One region of the Lysinibacillus sp. UBA5990 genome, then DNA from elsewhere that is predicted to be linked to it. Evidence: a T-box and tRNA genes for the amino acid it is inferred to sense, from the RefSeq annotation. Region 1 holds a T-box; the other regions hold tRNA genes.

The links. The T-box of region 1 lies ahead of argS (arginine--tRNA ligase). A T-box ahead of a tRNA ligase gene usually reads a tRNA of that ligase, here a tRNA-Arg.
Region 2: it has a tRNA-Arg gene. The T-box ahead of argS (arginine--tRNA ligase) is inferred to sense a tRNA for this amino acid. The anticodon was not compared.
Region 3: it has a tRNA-Arg gene. The T-box ahead of argS (arginine--tRNA ligase) is inferred to sense a tRNA for this amino acid. The anticodon was not compared.

Annotation. Positions count from the first base shown of each region.
Region 1 is NZ_DJAY01000015.1:1,288,261-1,293,352, forward strand. Features, by position in the region: gene B3D94_RS19035 (copper amine oxidase N-terminal domain-containing protein) at 1-252, shown strand, start outside; gene B3D94_RS19040 (hypothetical protein) at 402-605, opposite strand; gene B3D94_RS19045 (FAD-dependent oxidoreductase) at 1,210-3,096, shown strand; T-box leader at 3,290-3,509, shown strand; gene argS (arginine--tRNA ligase) at 3,555-5,092, shown strand, end outside.
Region 2 is NZ_DJAY01000005.1:188,350-193,441, reverse strand. Features, by position in the region: gene whiA (DNA-binding protein WhiA) at 1-461, shown strand, start outside; gene B3D94_RS03925 (HPr family phosphocarrier protein) at 575-832, shown strand; gene clpP (ATP-dependent Clp endopeptidase proteolytic subunit ClpP) at 883-1,476, opposite strand; tRNA gene B3D94_RS03915 (tRNA-Arg) at 1,795-1,869, shown strand; gene B3D94_RS03910 (basic amino acid ABC transporter substrate-binding protein) at 2,368-3,162, shown strand; gene B3D94_RS03905 (amino acid ABC transporter permease) at 3,246-3,950, shown strand; gene B3D94_RS03900 (amino acid ABC transporter ATP-binding protein) at 3,947-4,669, shown strand; gene B3D94_RS03895 (spore coat protein) at 4,724-5,092, opposite strand, start outside.
Region 3 is NZ_DJAY01000011.1:239,938-245,029, forward strand. Features, by position in the region: gene B3D94_RS08620 (protein adenylyltransferase SelO) at 1-323, shown strand, start outside; gene B3D94_RS08625 (DUF2639 domain-containing protein) at 424-597, shown strand; gene B3D94_RS08630 (YqjF family protein) at 657-1,352, shown strand; gene B3D94_RS08635 (hypothetical protein) at 1,393-2,061, opposite strand; gene B3D94_RS08640 (SDR family NAD(P)-dependent oxidoreductase) at 2,138-2,884, opposite strand; tRNA gene B3D94_RS08645 (tRNA-Arg) at 3,108-3,181, shown strand; gene B3D94_RS08650 (hypothetical protein) at 3,515-4,105, shown strand; gene B3D94_RS08655 (hypothetical protein) at 4,155-4,385, shown strand; gene B3D94_RS23005 (peptidoglycan recognition protein family protein) at 4,518-5,092, shown strand, end outside.

The DNA.
Region 1 (5,092 bases):
CATGAAACAAGTAATTTAAAATATGCAACACGAACAAATGGGCAATGGGTTACTGATTATTTAGGTAAACCAGGGTTCTACTATGGTTTTGATACTATAGGCAATTCATATAACTGGAAAATAAATGATAATGGCATCTACATTTTTGGGTATAATAGGTTTGGCCATTTAAGCTCAGAAGATAGAAAAAAAACTTTTGGAAATTACAGGGTAGACGTAAAGGGGCATAATCATGAGGTAATATACCCTTAAAGTTTGCGTATTCATGATACAGCGAATTGGCTGGTTTAGGTTCTGTATTGTACGGAACTTGAGCCAGTCAATTTTTGCTTACTCTGTTCGTAATGATTGGAATGGGGCATTGCCATTTGTTTGATACTACTTTCCGACACGTAAATGTTCTATTGTTTACGTTTCTTTTTAGTATAAAAAGCAAACCAAATATAATATAAGATTACAACAAGTGACAAACCTAATGAAACATATTTATTTTGCTCATTATTCAAAAGAATAATAGAGATAATAGCTAATATAATTGCAGGGGATACCGTGTAAAACCAGATTCGCACAGCTTTATTTTTAAAAGTAACTTCAAATCGATCCATACAAGCACCTCATTTATTATTTCTAAGTTCAAGTAGTTGAAAATTCTTACTTAATAAAAAACATAACATAACAAATTTTGAGTTAGAAGTGAAATGGTAAATCGATGCTGAAGGGACGGAAGAAATTAACCCATGAAAGATTATTGAAAAAAATCTTTTTTCATGTAACTTTATTTGAAGTTGATGCGTCTACATAGTAGTGTATTAACTATTTTTGAAAAAGAATAGTAAATTGACATCATTTACCACAGGGGTTTTAGTTGCTTATTGACAAAAATATAGACTAAAATGATTCTGACTGTTTTTTTATCAGGTATAATTTATCCAGATCATCTAATTATGCCCACAAGCACATCCCCGTTTTGACTGCCTAATGTAAGTGACGAAACGAACCTTGCCTGCATATCGGAAAAAAACATCCCAACTCTCTATATGATGGAATACACGTATCCTTTGCGCTAATTTTATAGGAAAAATACGGTAGTAAATGATATGCCAAACAATATTCGGCAATGAAACAAATAGGACATTCAGCTCTTTTAAGAGACGGAAATGATGATAAAATAAACATGTTATTGGAAATATTAACAATCGGAGGTATATTATGGGTAAGGGCTTATTATGGACAGCCACTTCTATCTTAGTAGTTTTACTTGGGTTTGGAAGCTACTATTTTATCAAAGAAATAACAAACTCTATGGCATACAATAAATTAGTGGATGAGTATAAAAAGCCAGTACCAATTAACAATATAGAGTCTGAATATGATGTAATTGTCATAGGTGGTGAGCCTGAAGGTGTCGCTGCTGCGGTTGCTTCAGCACGTAATGGGGCTAAAACATTATTAGTAGAAAAACGTGAAGAATTGGGTGGATTATTTACATATGGGATGTTGAATTTCCTAGATATTCCACGTGATGGTCATAATAATTCCATCAGTGAAGGTATTTTTAAAGAATGGCATGAGCTTGTTCGAGGCAATGATGCTTTTGGTATCGTCGGAGCTAAAGCAGCATTTAAAAAGCTGATTGATGAGGAACCCAATTTAACATTGTCGGTGCAAACGGAAGTTGTCAAAGCGAATCTTCAACAACACCAACTAACGTCTGTTGAGCTAAAAAATGAATACGGTACATATGTCGTAAATGGAAAATCATTCATAGATGCTACACAGGATGCGGATTTTGCTACGATGTCTAAAGTTCCTTTCTTCGTCGGTGGTGAAGATATAGGGATAAAGGATAAGCGCATGGCTGTAACATTAATGCTTCACTTGAAAAATGTTGATTGGGATCAAGTAAAAAAAGCGGCCAAGTCAGATGTATTTGGCGGGGCTAACTTGAATCATACCGTTATGTGGGGCTTTACAAAGCTTCATGATGAATATAAACCTTTACAAGAAGGTACAAGATTAAGAGGGTTAAATTTAGCGCGAGTGGATGATGAATATTTTATTAATGCCTTACAAATTTTCGGGATTGATGGCTTAAATGATCATTCGAAGCAGGCGGCCATTGCTGCAGGTAAAAAAGAAACATTGCATGTAATTAAATATTTACAGGAAAACTTCCCTGGATTTGAAAAAGCAGAAATCGTCAGCTTCCCAGAAGAGCTTTATGTACGAGAAACTAGACATATCTGGGCGGAATATCAATTACCAATGTCCGATATTTGGCAAAATCGTGATCATTGGGATAGCATTGGCATTGCCTCTTATCCGGTAGATGTGCAGGCTCAAACACCACATGATTATGGCTATGTCATTTCTGCACCGAAGCAATATGCGATTCCTTTCCGATCTCTAGTACCAAAGGATATTGATGGTTTACTTGTTGTAGGACGTTCTGCTGGTTATTCATCTTTAGCAGCGGGAAGTGCCCGAATTGTTCCGACTGGTATGGTGACTGGGGAAGCGGCAGGGACAGCGGCAGCACTGGCTCTTCAACAAGATGTTACTTTTAGAGAAATGAGCAAGGATAAAAAATTAATAGCTACGTTAAGAGAGCAATTGGATAAACAAGGTGCCTACATCAATTCATTTTCTGTGGACTATCCTTATCAGGGCGAATGGTATGATGAAGCCATTCAATCGTTAATTAACTATGGACTTGTAGTGGGTGGTTATGATAATGATTTAAAGGTCGACAGTAAGGCAACGAAAATTAAGTTTGCTAAAATGTTTAAAGAAAGTATGATTCGTGCAGGCGGAGAGAGTACAGCCAATAAAAAAGATGAGCTGGAGATTGTCATTAATAAGGTATATAGCACGGGTGATGAAGCTATTACGCGAGATGAGCTGGCGCAATATTTGGCAGATGTGCTTATCGATGAATCAACTGGAACAAGCTGGGAAAGCTTAATTGAAAAAGAAATTGTTACTGAAAAAGTAGCGAAAAAAGTGAAAGACAATAAGCAACTGAAGTTAAAAGAGATGTATGCCATCATGGCAGATGTCATTCATTATATAGAAAAAGAACGTTCCTCTAAATGAGGAGCGTTTTTTTTATGTGGATCGTTTGAATGCCGTCTGTAACTCATGAAGGTGAATGCAGATGCAATCAGTGCCAACGTTGTTGCTGACCAGGCAAGATATTCTAGACTCCCTGAAGTGATGACAATGATTATTTAATACAAAAAATGTTGACGCCAAGAGAAGACTCCTGTAAAATATGTCAAAATCATAGAAAAATTCGATGAAAAAGAGAGTAATTGATGGGACAACTGGAAAGCGAGTTAGGGATGGTGTGAGCCTAATACAGAATCCATGAATGAAGCGCACTTTGGAGAAGGTTCTCGAACTACTAGTAGAGAATAGCGGGGCGTCACCTCGTTAACAATGGAAAGTGGTCATTATAAATGGCAACTAGAGTGGTACCACGGGATTACTATGCTCTCGTCTCTAATTATAGAGGCGGGGGCTTTTTTTATTGAAAATGGAGGAGACTATATATGAATAAACAAATTGCAAACAATATTGCTGAAATTTTAAAGCATCAGCTAACAACTCAAGACGTGGAACAATTACTAGAAAAACCAAAAAATTTAGAAGTTGGCGATGTGGCATTTCCATGCTTCACCTTGGCTAAAATATGGAAGAAGCCACCTCAACAAATTGCAGCGGAAATAGCGAACCAATTGCAAAATGAGATGATCCATCAGGTGCAATCTGTTGGTGGCTATGTCAATATCTTTTTAAATCAAGAAAAAGTAACGCAACAAGTGTTGGGCCTTATTATGCAGGAACAACAAAATTTTGGTACGAATCAAACCGAAATGGGAAGCGTTGTCCTCGACTTTTCTTCGCCCAATATTGCAAAACCGTTCTCTATGGGGCATTTACGTTCAACCGTCATTGGGAATGCCTTGGCAAATATTGCCGTGAAAAATGGTTACCAGGCTATTCGTATTAATCATTTAGGGGACTGGGGCACCCAATTTGGCAAGCTTATCGTTGCATATCAAAAATGGGGTGATAAGGAAGCCATTACAGCATCCCCTATTGAGGAATTATTAAAGATCTATGTTAAATTTCATACAATGGCCGAACAAGATCCAACATTAAATGAAATGGCACGCTCCGCGTTTAAAGCATTAGAAGATGGTGATTCAGAGGCGTTAGCATTGTGGCAATGGTTCCGCGATGTATCGTTAAATGAATTTCAGACTATTTATCAGCTGCTAGGTATCAATTTTGATGAATATACAGGAGAAGCCTTTTACAATGATAAAATGACAGAGGTTGTGACAGAGCTACAAAGCAAAGGGCTTCTAATCGAATCTGATGGTGCCTTTGTAGTAGAGATGGAGGGAATGCCTCCTTGTTTAATAACAAAAACAGATGGCGCCACACTTTATGCAACTCGTGATTTAGCTGCTGCCTTTTACCGACAACAACAGTATCAACCGAACAAAGTTTTCTATGTAGTTGGCAATGAACAAACGCTCCATTTTAAACAATTATTTCAGGTGATCGAAAAAATGGGGTACGGCTGGGCAAAAGATTTACAGCATGTACCGTTTGGGATGATGCTTAAAGATGGTAAGAAAATGTCCACACGTAAAGGAAAAGTGGTGTTATTAGCTGATGTGTTAGCCGAGGCGATTGCGACAGCTAAGCGCAATATAGAAGACAAAAACCCTCATTTGCAGCAGAAAGAGCGAGTAGCACAGCAAGTAGGAGTTGGAGCGGTTATCTTTAATGACCTAAAATATCATCGTTTAAACGATATTGAATTCTCCATCGAGCAAATGATGAATTTTGAAGGGGAAACTGGGCCTTATGTACAGTATACCTATGCTCGTATTTGCTCAATCTTGGCAAAAGGCGATGTGCCCTCTCAAATGAAGACATTTGCTCCATTAGGGCAACAGGCTTGGCCAATCATTTTATTATTGGAACAATTTCCGAAAGTGGTGGACACCGCTTTTAATCAGGCAGACCCATCCGTTATTGCAAAATATGCGTTACAGCTAGCACGTTTATTAAA
Region 2 (5,092 bases), on a different contig from region 1:
ATTTAATGAATGAATTTGAACTCAATGCCAAAACAATTGAACGCAAAAAAGGCTTTGTTACTTATTTAAAAGAAGCGGAAAAAATTTCTGATTTCCTTAATATTGTAGGTGCCCATCAGGCAATGATGAAATTTGAGGATGTTCGGATATTGCGAGACATGCGCAATAGTGTCAATCGTATTGTGAACTGTGAAACGGCCAATCTAAACAAAACAATTGGAGCAGCATTACGACAGGTAGAGAATATTCGATTTATTGAAAATTCAATTGGTCTTGACCAATTACCAGAAAAGCTTCGTGAAATTGCACGATTACGAGTAGAGTATCAAGATGTTACATTAAAAGAACTTGGTGAAATGGTATCCAGTGGTACCGTCAGCAAATCAGGTGTCAACCATCGTTTAAGAAAAATAGACGAAATAGCAGATGCATTAAGACGCGGTGAAAAAATAGGTGGTTAAGTTATCATACTTTTCAGGTATGAAAGTCATGCGTAATCGCTTATTGTTCTTTTGCTAGTAAGTAAGGTAAGATAAAACTAATAGATGAACGGTAGTGAAGGGGAGTTTTGAGAATGATCGAGAGAAGAGTCCAGGTTAAATTAAAATTAGGACTACAAGCTAGACAAGCGGCACTATTTGTGCAGGAGGCCAATCGTTTCAGTGCGGATATCTTTCTAGAAAAAGATGAAAAAAAAGTGAATGCCAAATCGATAATGGGTGTCATGAGCTTAGCGGTTGCGAAAGGTACCGAAGTAACGTTAAGTAGTGAAGGCAATGATGCTGAGCAAGCGGTTACAGCATTAGCTACAATTATTGAAAATGAAGATTAACAAACAAATAAAGAAGCCTCACAGAGTAATTTCTGTGAGGCTTTTTAGTATTATTTATTATCCGTACTACGGTGCATAATGTGATCGATTAAACCATATTCTTTTGCACGTTCAGCAGTCATGAAGTTATCACGATCTGTGTCTCTTGCAATGACTTCAAGTGGTTGACCAGTGCGTTCAGATAAAATGCCGTTTAATTTTTCACGTAAGAATAAAATGCGTTTAGCAGCAATTTCAATTTCTGTCGCTTGACCTTGTGCGCCACCTAGTGGTTGGTGAATCATTACTTCTGCATTTGGTAATGCAAAACGTTTACCAGGTTCACCCGCGGCAAGTAAGAATGCTCCCATTGATGCAGCCATACCAATACAAATCGTTTGAACTTTTGGCTTAATAATTTGCATTGTGTCATAAATAGCCATACCAGCCGTAATTGATCCACCTGGCGAATTAATGTAAAGAGAAATGTCTTTGTCTGGATCTTCTGCTTGTAGGAAAAGTAGCTGTGCGACAATTGAGTTTGCCACATTGTCATCAATAGCACTTCCTAAAAGGATAATGCGGTCTTTAAGTAGACGTGAATAAATGTCATATGCACGTTCACCACGGCTTGTTTGTTCAATAACTGTAGGAATTAAATTCATGTTAAATCCTCCTTCAAAAAACTAAATTCGATTACCTTTGCTGAAATCTACATTGTTATTTCAGCTGTAACCTTATCATACACATTATAGTCAGGGAAGGTCAAATATTAACCCTGTTAAAGTGAAATTAATTAAAATAAAAAAAAATAAATTCTTTTTGCATTCTATGGTTGAATTATATGTGATACGTTTGTATAATAGGTAAGGTTATAAGTTTGAAAGTACAGGACACTATTTTGCAGGTATGCTTCAAAATGAGGATTATCTACATCATGCTTTTCGTAAGCCTAGGGTGAGTACTTTTTTTTTGTGTTTTTTGCCCTCGTGGTGTAATGGATAACACGTAAGATTCCGGTTCTTGCACTGGGGGTTCGATTCCCTCCGAGGGCGCCATTTTACTGAATATTGATATACTGTAATAGCTCAATCTCCTAATAAGTAGTTTAGCAGCCTGCTTAGTGGAGATAGAGAGGAAAAGTAATGGGAATACTGTCCTAGTTGGCATTATTCCCCTATTTATGCCTTTCAAACCTTCAAAAAAGCAACAACTCCAAATTATTTTTTAGTGAACATACTGTCCGTGAAGGCTAGTAATAGCCGAAAAAAAGAATCCTTTCTGAGGGGATTCTTTTTTTTGTTTAAATTTATCGAAATTTGGCATTGCTTCTATTGTATATATATTAGTTTTAGGTTCGTTTTATTGTTATTAATGCTTATTTTTTCTATTTAAATGAATTTACCATTAATTAATATGAAAAAATATTTAGTTTTATGCGAAAAGTTGTTGTACAAATACTATAATATTAATATAATTGACCTAATAGTCTAACATTTCCGAATTGCGAAAAATAATACGCAGAATGGAAAATTATCGAAATAGGGGGAAATGCAATGAAAAAAACAGCTTGGATGTTACTTATGATTATAGCAGCGCTAACTTTAGCACTTGCAGGATGTGGCACAAAGGACAATGCCTCTTCGGGTAGTACACCTTCAGAAGGTGGAGATGGAAAGAAAGTATATAAAGTAGGGACAGAAGCAACTTTTGCACCGTTTGAATCTGTTGACGATAAAGGGAAAATTGTGGGGATTGATGTCGATATTTTAAAAGCAATTGCTGATGAAATGGATTTCGAAGTAGAGTGGAATAATATTGGTTGGGAACCCGTTTTCCAAACAATTAAAAATGGTGAAACACATATTGGTGCCTCAGGGATTACAATTACAGATGAGCGCAAAGAATCATTTGATTTTACTGAGCCATACTATGAATCTCAATTATTAATTGTTGTGAAAGAAGATTCAAAGATTAAATCATTAGATGAATTAAAAGATAAAAAGGTGTCCGTACAAATTAATGCTACTGGTCATATGGCAGCTAAAAAGCTACAAGGTGAAGCAAGTACAAATATCATGGCTTTCGAAAGTCAGCCAATCGCAATTCAAGAGATGTTAAATGGTAATGTTGACGCAGCTATTGGAGACAATGCGGTAGTATACGAATATATTAAAGCGCATCCAGATCAAAAAATTAAAGTCATTCAAGATGACGCATTCGAAAAAGAATACTATGGCTTTATGGTTCAAAAGGGGAATAAAGAGCTATTAGATAAATTAAATGAAGGTCTGAAAAAGATTAAAGAAAACGGTAAATTAAAAGAAATTACAGGTACTGATTTCGAATAATAAAATGGTAATGCCACTCGCGAAGCAATATGCTAGCGACTCATTTAATTGATATGACTTTAAAGGGGAAATGGGGTTTTCGGATGGACATCTTTGACCTACGCTGGGACATTGTCTGGAACTACCGAGATATGTTTATACGAGGTATTGGCGTAACACTTATTTTGACACTTAGTGGTTATTTTGGCGGTATTCTTTTAGGACTGTTTTTAGGACTAGGAAAATTATCAAGTAAAAAATGGATCTATTGGCCATCAAAATTATATGTTGATTTATTCCGCGGAACACCAATGCTAGTTCAAATTTTATTAATACACTTAGCCGTTATTCCAACCATTTTTGGTCATTCTTTAGGATATATGGTTTCGGGGATTACAGCGCTTATTTTAAACTGTGCTGCTTACAACGCAGAAATTTTCCGTGCAGGTATCCAAAGTATTGCAAAGGGGCAAATGGAGGCCGCTCGTTCTCTTGGTCTTACACATAATCAAGCGATGCGTAAGGTTATTTTACCGCAGGCCTTTAGACGCATGATCCCGCCATTAGGGAATGAATTCATAGCATTATTAAAGGATTCCTCACTAGTAACAGTCATTGCTGCACCAGATATTCTATATGCTAGTAAAGTTGTTGCAGGTGCAAGCTTCCGTTTCTGGGAACCGTACATTGTTGCTGCACTATTATATTTAATATTAACTTATGGTGTAACGAAAATTGTTGCATTTATTGAGAAGCGATTTAGCAATAGTTATGTCCCTCGTAAGGCAGAAGGGCGGGAAGCAAGATGATAAAAATTGAGAACCTACACAAATATTTTGGTAAGCTAGAAGTATTAAAAGGGATCGATTATGAAATCCAAGAAAAACAAGTTGTTTGTGTTATTGGGCCTTCTGGTTCAGGGAAAAGTACTTTTTTACGTTGCATTAATATGCTAGAAGAAGTAACGGATGGTGCTATTTATATTGAAGATGTAAAGATCAATGATCCGAAAACGAATATCAATGAGATTCGTGCAGAGGTTGGAATGGTGTTTCAACAATTTAACTTATTCCCTCATATGAACGTCATCGATAATGTCACGATGGCACCAATGCAAATTCGTAAAATGAGTCGTCCAGAAGCTGAAGAGCTTGGGCATGAGCTTTTAAAAAAGGTGGGTCTCGACAGTAAAGCCTATAATTATCCTGAACAGCTATCAGGTGGACAACAGCAACGTGTAGCCATTGCACGTGCGTTAGCCATGAAGCCAAAGGCCATTTTATTTGATGAGCCTACTTCAGCTCTTGATCCAGAAATGGTAAAAGAGGTGTTAGATGTTATGAAAAATCTAGCTGCTGAAGGGATGACAATGATTGTAGTCACACATGAAATGGGCTTTGCTCGTGAAGTTGGTGATCGAGTAGTCTTTATGGATGGTGGCTATATTGTGGAAGAGGGTTTGCCTGAGGAACTATTCGGAAACCCACAAAATGAACGTACTAAAGCATTTTTAGGAAAAGTACTATAATTAGAAAAGGCAGTCCATGATGAGAATTCATCACTATGGACTGCCTTTTGATTTTTAATGAAGGGGATTAGAGGTTGTATCGTATGCATTAAGCATCGTTTGCATATCTTGTTGAGAGTACTGAGGCACTTGATAATAACCATGTTTATTTTGGTAAATGGATAATTCATAGGCCATTTCAATGCAGTTGGGAATACTATCCGCAACAACACGACGAACAACAGGGTTTGTCGTTTCTGTTGCAGCAGCCGTCATACATTTTGCTACTCCCTTTTGAGCGCCTAGTAAGAAACCAGAAATGGCTTCATCATTAATTTCATTGGCGTTTTGCATTGGTTTTTTAGGTTGCCCTGGAGTTAAGCCGTATTTAAAGTCATTTCCTGTTTCCATTTGGTAACGCCCCGTAGGAACAGATGGATCATG
Region 3 (5,092 bases), on a different contig from region 1:
TTGACCAAATCGAAAAAACCTCGTTATGGAAGTCGTCAGCATTTAAAGACTGGCATCAAAAATGGCTTGCACGATTAGCAAGACAGTCACAAACAAAAGACATGTCACAACAATTAATGCGCCAACATAATCCCGCTGTTATTCCACGTAATCATAGGGTGGAGGAAGCATTGGAAGCAGCTGTAGAGCGGGGAGACTATAGTGTGATAAATAACTTAATGACAGCTCTGACCCATCCCTTTGCCCACACGAATGAACAACAGGAATATGCTTCATTACCAGATCCGTCTAGTCAACCATATCGGACTTTTTGTGGCACATAAGAAGACAACGAGAGGAATTTCTCCTCTCGTTTTTTTATTGTGCAATGGCACCCTACACAAACCAAGCGCATACGCTATGTATGAATAAAGGTAAAGGAGAATGGATTCGGTGCATAAATATTCAAAAGGTTGGTTTGTAAAAGAGTTACGAACACATGGCATTTTAGTACATCCACAACTTAAAAGTCATCTAGGGTTATTTAAAGAATCTGAATTACGAAATTTATATTATCGCTATGTAGAAAGAGAAGCGGCTGAGCAGGATCAAAAATAGCCTTTGTTGTTTGAATAACTCCTTTCTAGGAAAAAATGAGAATAGAAAGGAGTTTTACTATGTGGATGATAGCACAGACTTGGCAGGATGTCCTATTTTTACATTGGCCAGTCTCACCCCCAGAACTAGAAAAACATATACCTCCAGAAATGACGCTAGATCTATTCGCAGATGATGCCTGGGTGAGTGCGGTTCTTTTTAAAGTCCATGGGCATCGCTTGCGATTTCTACCACCCATTCCTGGCTTGAATACTTCCTTACAATTGAATGTACGAACATATGTTGAGTATGAGGGCAAGAAAGGAATTTATTTTTTTCATTTAGATGTGACCAATTATGTCTTCTCAAAAATAACGGCATTAGTCAGTTTACCCTATCGATATTCAAAAATTGTAGGAAAGCAAAAGGACAACGACAACGACAACGCCTATACAAGCTATTACAAAACGTTGGATGAAAGATTGAGGGTGTCTTATACAATAGGGGACAACACTCAAACTAATTTTGACCAATGGCTTGTAGAGCGTTATCATTCATGGGCAATATGGAACGAGACATTATTTCGTATTGATATTCAACATACACCGTGGGAATTACGACAGGCTGAAGTAAAGATACAAAGCAATACGTTAGCTTCTTTTATGAAGGGAACCTTCCAGGGGACACGACCCATTGCACATTATGCAAAGAAAAAAGAGGCAAAAGTTTTTCCTCCAGTGATTGAACAACGAAAAACAAGATCTAACCAAAATTAGACCTTGTTTTTTGTAAGTGAGAGAAAAACCTGTTTTTATTTTAAAAGAGATAACAAAATTGCATGACAATAGCGCCGGCAATCATATCTGACATGGCAAGTGCCTCCGCCTCAATGTCATCAAATATGTCCACGTCGGCTTGATAATCTTTTTGGATCATGGACACGGCTTCATTCTTTGTTAAAGCCAAATGCATATAAAACATCTTTTGTACGGCCTCTATACTTAAATAAGGATTGATCGTATGCAAAAATTGTGCAATATCGTCTGCATTACGATACCAATCTCTTTCTTTTGCCTCAGCCGTTGCAGTATCTCCTTTAGTAGCAGCAGTCACTAACTGAGCTGCAATAACAAGATGCTCTTTAATTAAAGCTGCATATCGATCCGCTATAGAGTCACCATAAAAGGGACGGAGGCAATTACCTAAATCGGTTGCATTTCGTAACAAACGCTGTTGTACAAAGGGTAAATCCGGCAAATTGAAAACGATGCTAATAATCGTCATCCGTGTCCAATTCACATGCTCCATCCACAGTAACCGATTCATCGCCATATAATCCGCCTCAGCTTTACTAATACAGCGTCGATTATCAGAAGAACGTAAAAAGTGACGAATTGGTGCTGTGTATTGCGTAGAGGGTGATTGATACGACTGGCTTAATGAAAACCCATTTGAATAAGGGTACAAAACTTCACTCCTTTTCATTCTTTTTCCTACACTAGCATACTCTCGGGTCGCTCTATGTATGAAAGCAAAGAAGGCAAAGGGAGGAGGTATAGCATCAATCCTCGTACATCATTTTCTTCGTCATCCCACCGTCGACCGTTAAGTTAATGCCCGTAACAAAATCATTCAACGGATTTGTTAAATAAAGACATGCTTGAGCAATATCCTCTGGCACACCCACTCTCCCAGACAAATGCTGGGCATGGTCAATCGGACGAAGCTCCTCATAATTGCCAGTCTCAATCCACCCAGGCGAAATACAATTCACAGTGATCTGATCAGGACCAAACGATCGTGCTAAAGCATGAGTCAATGCCACAATCCCACCTTTTGTAGCGGTATAGGCTTCAGTAAAAGGCTCAGACATTTCAGCCCGTGTAGAGGCTAGACATACAATCGAGCCACCTTTGGCATTGTGCCTCATCACTTTCGCAGCCTCCCTTGCACAGAAAAGGGCACTCGTTAAATTCGTTTGCAAGAGATCATTCCACTCCTCCCACGTAATATCATAAGGGGATATATGTCGAAACTTTCCAGCATTATTAATGAATATATGAATCGTCCCATATTGTACTACCGCTCGTCGCATCAATGAAACAATATCCTGTTCCTTCGCCACATCCGTATGAACAAAGATGACAGAGAAGCCCTGATCGAGCAAATCCTTCTCTAATTGCTGACCTAATCCCTTATTTATATCAGCAATGACCACCTTCGCACCCAGTCGTGCATACGCCAGCACAATGCCTTTGCCTATTCCTTGTGCACCACCAGTAACAACTACAACAGCATCCTTAAACATCTACATACCTCCCATTGATTTCTAGCCAATATTTTAACAAAAATTTTCATGTTCGACCTATCGATAAGGCAAAAAAGTGGTATAATCTATATGGCTAAAACATAGGATAAAACATAGATGAGGGAAACCTTGCCTACATAGTAAAATTAATGTTGACATTACGCCATAAAATACATATAATAAATATTGTCCTTCCTATGAAATACATAAGAAACGACATCATGTCTCAGTAGCTCAGCAGGATAGAGCAACGGCCTTCTAAGCCGTCGGTCGGGGGTTCGAATCCCTCCTGGGACGTCAATAAAAGCCTTACAGCCATAACGGCTGTAAGGCTCTTTCTTTTTATTCATGATTGTATAATTCACTATTTGGTGCCCAAGAGGTGCCCAAATTAAAAGTGTTAGTGTGATTGGATCTATCTTCAATTCACTGGAAATAGTGATGTGTATAGGAATATTTATAAACGAAATAGGTGTAAGATTTTCTTCTTATATAGTTATTTTAATTTATTTGGATGACATTTTTTGAATTTGATTAGTACTATAAGACATTAAAAATGATTATTTAGTATTGAGTGAAATTTCCTATTTATGATACCATATAGATTAATACATATTTGGAGGAATTATTATGGAAAAGAGTAATATAAAGTTATTTTTATTACTAAGTTTATTTTATGTTTTAATTTTATCAGCATGTAATCAAAAAGAAGAAAGTGTTGATAAATCAGGTGAGAAGGAACAAGAAAAAGTAGAAACTTTAAATCAAGAGGAAAAAGAAAAAGCAGAAACATCAAATCAAGATGTTGAAAGTATCGAGAAAATTTCCAATAATGAAGAAATTGCTGAAGATAATCATTTAAATACATCTTTGACATTGGTTTTAGAAGATGTTATTCCTAGAGACCCAAGTATTGATCATAATGTATATGGATATGAATTAAATTTTATTTTGAAATATATTAACCATACAGATAAAGACATTAAAGGATTTTTAGCAGAAACATATTTTTATGATATGTTTGGTGAATTAGTATACACATTAGATTTCAAATACGAGTGGGATGTTATTCCTGCAAATGGTTCTACAAACTTCAATACTGCTGTTGATTTAAATCAATTCAAAGATGCAGATATGCGTTTTTATAATTTGCCATTTGAGAATATGACATTTAATTACAAAATTAAATCCATAATCTTTACGGATGGAACAAGTATATAAAAAGTAATGTTGACTCAAGACTCGGCGCATTTTTACTGTAGCAGCAATCATGGCCGCAATTGTATTAGCAGTTTCAGAGGTACTAAAAAAGACATTTAACCTTAATACACAGTACATGCCAATCACATCGGTAGTGATTGGTATTTTTATTGGTTTGGTTTTATGGCCGTTAGCTGAATATTCAATGTATGTCATGTTAATGGCTGGGTTTATTCCAGGTTTAATAGCGCCAGGTACATTTGATTTGTTAAAGGCGGCAAAAAAAGAAGGTGAGCAGTAATGGCTTACACTTTTAAACAAACCTTTTTGCCAGCAAGCAAGTATTCAATCAAGGTGCCATACACAATGGTGCCTCAATAAATCACTTCACAATACAGCCAATGACGCACCTGCAGCCAATGAAATTTCGTACATGATTGGCAATAACAATCAGGTTTCTTATCACGTTGCTATTGATGATAAAGAGGTAATTCAAGCTATACCATTCAACCGTAACGCTTGGCATTGTGGGGACGGTGGAGGTAGTTCCGATCCTAACCCCTTAAAGAAAGGTAATCGTCTTTCTATTGGTATTGAAATCTGTTACAGCAAAAGTGGTAGTGTACGCTATGGGGTTGCAGAGGAAAACGCTGTTCAATACATTGCAAAGCTTTTAAAAAAGTTTGGATGGGGTATTGAGCGAGTGAAGAAGCACCAAGATTGGAACGGCAAGTATTGCCCGCACCGTATATTGGCAGAAGACCGTTGGAATAGTTTCTTGAACCGTATTAAAAAAGCTATGGAATCAAATGAATCAGAACAACAAATTGTAGTGGATGATGATACGATGAAATTCACAAGCACAACCGCAAAAGCTGCAGTACGTGATTACATTCAACAAGCCGTAGACAAAAAGGTGATTGATAAATCTTGGTTGGAGAAATTCGATAATGGTACTATGACAAGCGGTGATTTTGAAGGTTTGAAAATTATCATTTCACAACGTAG